Regions from separate parts of the Fictibacillus enclensis genome, predicted to be linked through region 1. Evidence: riboswitches for the same ligand, from Rfam matches in the RefSeq annotation. Region 1 holds a riboswitch; the other holds the start of a gene.
The links. A riboswitch is a leader RNA that binds a small molecule or an ion and turns the genes downstream of it on or off. The one in region 1 is predicted to bind S-adenosylmethionine.

Region 2: it holds a riboswitch for S-adenosylmethionine, as region 1 does, so the genes downstream of both, QNH15_RS19280 (homocysteine synthase) here and metX (homoserine O-acetyltransferase MetX) in region 1, are expected to answer to the same signal.

What each region holds. Positions count from the first base shown of each region.
Region 1 covers NZ_CP126109.1:2,374,028-2,377,167, forward strand. The annotation lists gene QNH15_RS12615 (cell wall hydrolase) at 1-469, shown strand, start outside; gene QNH15_RS12620 (universal stress protein) at 502-990, opposite strand; SAM riboswitch class I at 1,155-1,265, shown strand; gene metX (homoserine O-acetyltransferase MetX) at 1,353-2,435, shown strand; gene QNH15_RS12630 (MDR family MFS transporter) at 2,475-3,140, opposite strand, start outside.
Region 2 covers NZ_CP126109.1:3,675,305-3,678,444, reverse strand. The annotation lists gene QNH15_RS19290 (helix-turn-helix transcriptional regulator) at 1-314, shown strand, start outside; gene QNH15_RS19285 (acrylyl-CoA reductase family protein) at 409-1,398, opposite strand; SAM riboswitch class I at 1,762-1,865, shown strand; gene QNH15_RS19280 (homocysteine synthase) at 1,958-3,140, shown strand, end outside.

The DNA.
Region 1 (3,140 bases):
CAAAAAAGAGAATGGACTTACCGGCAATTTGATTTATCCGGGACAAAATTTAAAGGTGCAGCCAGTAAAGGGAATAAGCCATGAAAAAACAAACGCTCCATCAGAACAAATAAAAGCAACGCCGGAAGATAAAAAATTGCTCGCTTCTCTTGTTGAAGCAGAAGCAATGGGAGAAAGCTTTGAAGGAAAGGTAGCGGTGGCCTCTGTTGTCCTGAACCGCGTTGATGATGACGGCTTTCCTGATTCCATTCATGACGTCATCTACGACAAAGGACAATTTCAGCCGGTTATGGAGAACAATTTAAAGAAACCTTCTCCCGAGTCGGAAAAGGCTGTAGACAAGGCCTTATCTGGTTATGATAACACGAACGGTGCTCTGTTCTTTTACAATAAAAAGACAGCCGTTAGCAGATGGCTCGATACGAAACCTGCTTGTACGGTTATCGGAAACCATACATTCAGCAAATAATCCATGCCCCCGTCATTCGCGGACGGGGGTTTTTATCGTTGGCTCGTACTTTTGATGCTTAATCCTGAGGATGTAATTTTTTGGCTGTTTCTTGCGATCAGTACGTCACAATTGGCATGGCGCGTAATATACTGTGAGACACTTCCGATAAAAATGCGTTCCATCGCATTTAATCCTGTTGCACCACAAACAATCAAATCTGATTCATGCATGGAGGCAAATGAGAGAATTTCCATTTTGGGCGATCCTGAGTTTGATAAAGTGGTTACATGTGTTAGTCCATGGTTTCTGGCCAATTTTTCATAGTCGTCCAAAAGTGTTCCTGCTGCAATCCGATCTCTGTCCATTTCAATATTAATGGCTCCGGCATCAAGTGGAGCAGCCGGAAGGCGGTCTTCAGTTATGTGTACGATATACAACTTGGCACGATATTCTTTTGCCACTTCAATCGCTCTGTAAAACGCCACTTCCGATGAACGGGAACCGTCAACACCAACCAGGATTCTTTGGTAAGAAGGCATACCCTCACCTCTTTTGGAATATAGTATACTTAAGTTTTACCCGCTGGAGGAGGAAGGCAAACACGAAGACAAACAATAAAAAACTTTCGGAATTTAATTGACAAATTTGTAAGACTGCTGTATTTTTGAACGTATTAAAGTTGTTCATAAAAACGAATAGTAAACTCTTATCAAGAGTGGTGGAGGGACTGGCCCGATGATACCCGGCAACCTGCAGAGATTATTCTGTACTGGTGCCAAATCCTGCAAAGGTAAAACACTTTGACAGATAAGAGACGGTACAACCCCAAAATGGATGATTGCACCTCTCTGAATCTAAAAAGAGAGGTGTTTTTTGTTTGATAAAATCGGAGGGATATCTGATGGCAAATGCACAGGCAGCAATTGGAAATGAAGTGGCAGAAATAGGGAATCTCGTTCTGGAATCCGGCAAAACATTAACTGATGTTCATATTGCCTATCAGCGCAAAGGAGCGGCTGATGCTCCGGCTATTTTGGTGTGCCATGCACTTACAGGAAATCAATATACGATGACGACAGAAATTGGACCTGGGTGGTGGGAAGGACTCATTGGGCCAGGCCAATATATCGATTCAGAAAAATACCAGGTGATTACGACCAACGTTCTTGGCGGCTGTGAAGGGACGACAGGACCGCTTTCCATCAACCCTTTGACAGGGGAGAGATATCGCGGGGATTTTCCGCTCATTACCATCCGAGACATGGTTAATGCTCAAAAACGATTGCTTGAAGTTCTTCACATTCATTCCCTTGACACAGTCATCGGTGGATCGCTTGGCGGGATGCAGGTTATGGAATGGGGCTTGCTCTACCCTGATTTTATGGACCGTTTGATTCCCATTGCGGTCACACCTGCCTTAAGCGATTATGCCATTGGTTTCAATGCCATTGGGCGAACGGCGATTGTGAGTGATCCGGAATGGAATAATGGGAACTATTCATCAGAAGTGTCACCTGCCAAAGGGCTTGGCATTGCCAGAATGATTGGAATGCTGACCTACCGTTCGGGAACGTTATTTAATCAGCGGTTTCAACGGGAACAAACGGAAGAATGGTATTCCATATCAGATGAAGCTTCGTTTTCCGTTGAGACTTACCTGCATTATCAGGCCCAAAAGCTGTCCCAGCGGTTTGATGCCAACAGCTACCTGACCTTACTGAAAGCGATGGACAGCCATGACATTGGCAGAGGAAGAGGAGGCATCCATCAAGCAAGCAAAGGATACAGGGCAAAAATGCTCTGTCTCGGATTTACAGAGGACCTGTTATATCCGCCGGCGATGATGAAAACTTTTACAGAAAGCGTGAACGAAGAAAGCCAAAAGGCCCTCTTTCATGAAGTGAATACCATTTTTGGCCATGATGGATTTTTAACAGAATTCGAAAAATGGGGCCCGTTTCTGGAAGGTTTTTTTTCCGAATAAAAAAGACATGAAGCGAAAATAGCTTCATGTCTTTTGGTTTTAGAGTTCTCCTGCAGCTTGATCCGCCAAAGGAACCGTTGTTTCCTGTTGCGTAGGTTCATTTTTAATACGGCCGCTGCCTACAGAAAGGGCAACAATAATACCTGCCCCGATGAAAATAAGGCCGGTCATAAAGACGGTCGTAAACGAACTGCTCCAAGCCGTTTGAATGGAGTGGATCACCGTACCTTTAATTGAACCCGGAAGTTTAAGCATATCTGGATGAATTAGAAGGCTGAACAAGGCATCTGTTTTATCTGCAAGTTTTTGGAAAATGCCTTGAAGCATCGGATTGCTCTGTTCTTTTACTACATCTTTCATGTTGGTCTCCAGAGAGTGGTTCATAACGACGTTCAAGACAGTAATGCCGATTGTACCGCCAATGGAACGGAAGAAGGTGGATGCCGATGTAACAGCACCGAGTTTCGTTTTCGGAAATTCATTCTGTATGGCAATCATAAGGGTAGGCATAACAAGACCCATGCCGAATCCCATGATAATCATATAAGCATAAGCTGTAATTTCTTTAGATTCCACGCCCATTGTGCTCATCAAGTAAAATCCGAATGCTGTAATCAGCATACCTGCTGTCAATACAGTCCGGTATGGGAGTTTCAACAAAAGTCTTCCCCCAACGATACTTGCAAGGATAAGGGAGATCATCAT
Region 2 (3,140 bases), 1.3 Mb from region 1:
AAAACCGCTTGAATGAAAAGTATAAAAAACGGATGGAGAATAAAAGCTTCGAGGAAAAAGTTGCTGAACTCGCCACGATCCAAAATGAAGCCGGCTATATGGTGGAATGGGAAAAGACCGAAGACGGACAATTTGAATTAAAGGAGTTTAACTGCCCTATTGCCAAAGTGGCAAATGAATACCAACAGGCCTGTTCCTGTGAACTGTCTCTGTTCCAAAAAATGCTTGGCACAGAGAAGGTCGAACGGACACAGTGCTTGGCAAAAGGCGGCTCCTATTGCAAATACTTGATTTCTGAAGAGAAAAACGCTTAAATACCCTAACGGCAGAGCAGTCGATAGGGTTTCTTTTTTAGTAGTAAATAAAGAAAGGAGCCTGTTTTTTTCTGCAGGCTCCTTTCTTTATTCATTATTGAACCTTTACAATCACGCGTCCTTTGTTGTTGCCTTCCACCGTAGCGCGTAAAATATCCGGAAGCTCATCAAGGGTGACTTCTTGTCCCATTATATCCCCTGCATGCTCAGTTTTTAAATCTGTGGCAATGCGCTCCCAAATGGTATTCCTGACTGTTGCCGGGCAAAAAACCGAATCGATTCCGAGAAGGTTGATCCCTCGTAAAATAAAGGGATATACTGTGGTATGAACATCGGTTCCCCCTGTTAGTCCGGAAACCGCAACAGAACCGCCGTATTGAATCGAGCTCAGCAGGAATTCAAGTGTTTTTCCTCCTACTGGATCAACGGCTGCTGCCCAGCGCTGGGAATAAAGGGGTATGTTGTCTTTTTTTACCACTTCATCACGGTCAATGATGTCACTCGCTCCAAGTTCTTTTAAATAACTGTGCTCTGATTCCTTGCCGGTACTTGCTGTGACACGGTAGCCAAGATTGGAAAGCATGGATACCGCTTGGCTGCCCACGCCTCCGGTTGCTCCCGTCACAATCACAGAGCCGCTTTCTGGAGTTATACCGTGCTCCTGAAGGCGATGGACCGACAGTGCAGCAGTGAAGCCAGCAGTTCCATATAGCATTGCATCTTTTAACGTTAGTCCCTCGGGAAGGGGAACCACCCATTCCGCGGGAACTCTTGCGTATTCACTGTACCCGCCAAAATGGGAAACACCGAGCTTATAGCCCGTTACAAGAACCTTGTCCCCTTCCTGAAAGTCAGGTGAAGAAGAATGGGAAACGGTTCCTGACAAATCAATTCCGGGAATCATGGGGTAGTGGGTTACGATGGAACTTTTATTTTGTGCTGCCAGTCCGTCTTTATAATTGACGCTTGAATAAGCCACCCTTATGGTGACTTCGCCTTCTAGAAGATCGTCGAGAGATAACTCCTTTTTTGTAATATCGACCTGATCATTGTTTTTCTCGAGAACGATGGCTTGAAATGGCATGAGATTCCTCCTTTTATATGACTATCATCTAATAAGTAATACCCTTTCATCAGATCGGGTTAAACGGCAGAAATATTTATTTTTATTATTTTACATATATGTTTAAAAAAGGTTGTTGTATTGATGAAGGCAGGGGGAAGGAAAATGTTTGTTGGAATACCTTTATTAATCGCTGCTGTCCTGGGAATTTTAGTTATACTTTTAACCTGGTGGTTTAGGAAACACAAATTATCTTTATTCAATCGCGGGTTACATGATGGCTACAAAAAAACTTTCGCCAAGGCAAAACTCTGTAAAAATAAAAAACAATTGACACGAAGGATAAAGTTCAGTATTATTCAAACTAACTTAATATTCAGATGTATCTTATCCAGAGAGGTGGAGGGACTGACCCGATGAAACCCGGCAACCAGCAGGAAATGCATGGTGCTAATTTCAGCAGAACAGTATGTTCTGAAAGATGAGAGCCGACGGTGAAAACTGCGACCTCTTCTTTTGGAAGGGGTCTTTTTTATAGGCTCTTAATGAACAAATACATATTAAGAAGGAGAGATGGAACATGAGTGAAGAAAGAGAATACGGGTTTGAAACGATTTCATTGCACGAGGGGCAAAAAGTGGATCCAACAACAGGGGCAAGAGCAGTTCCGATCTACCAGACAACATCCTATCAGTTTGACAGCACAGAGCATGCTGCGAATTTGTTTGGACTAAAAGAATTCGGAAACATCTACAGCCGGATCATGAACCCGACGCAGGACGCGTTTGAGCAGACCATCGCCAAGCTAGAAGGAGGAGTTGGGGCGCTTGCGGTTGCGTCCGGTCAGGCAGCCATTACCTATTCCATCGTAAATATTGCAGGTGCCGGAGATGAGGTTGTTGCCTCAGGATCCTTGTACGGGGGAACGTATAACCTGTTTGCCAATACGCTGCCAAAGCTTGGGATAAATGTGAACTTTGCTGAGCTCGATAACCTGCAATCCTTTAAGGATGCCATCACAGAAAAAACAAAAGCCCTTTATATAGAAACCATCGGAAATCCAAAGATTGATGTGGCGGATATTTCAGCGATTGCGGATATTGCACACGAAGCGGGTGTGCCGCTGATTGTGGACAACACATTTGCCACACCTTATCTTTGCCGTCCGATTGAACATGGAGCCGATATTGTAGTCCATTCAGCAACCAAATTTATCGGCGGGCATGGTACGTCCATTGGTGGCTTGATTATTGATTCCGGAAAATTTGACTGGACCAACGGCAAGTTTCCAGGATTGACAGAACCGGATAACAGCTATGGAGGCGTAGTTTATACAGAAGCGGTCGGACCATTGGCGTATATCATTAAAGCACGTGTTCAGCTTTTAAGAGACCTTGGATCTTGCGTATCGCCATTCAACTCCTTCTTGTTCATTCAGGGGCTGGAGACACTGTCTCTGCGGGTAGAACGCCATTGCGAAAATGCATTGAAAGTGGCGAAGTTCCTGCAGCAGCATCCTGCAGTTGATTGGGTCAACTATCCTGGCCTCGAGGACAACCAATACCATGAACTGGCAAACAAATATTTGCCAAAAGGTGCTGGAGCGATTCTTACGTTTGGTGTAAAAGGCGGAGTCAAAGAAGGAAGCAAACTCATCGAAAATGTGAAACTTTTCTCCCACCTTGCCAATGTAGGAGATTCAAAATCCCTCATCATCCACCCTGCGAGTACAACGCATCAGCAGTTGACTGAGGAAGAGCAGC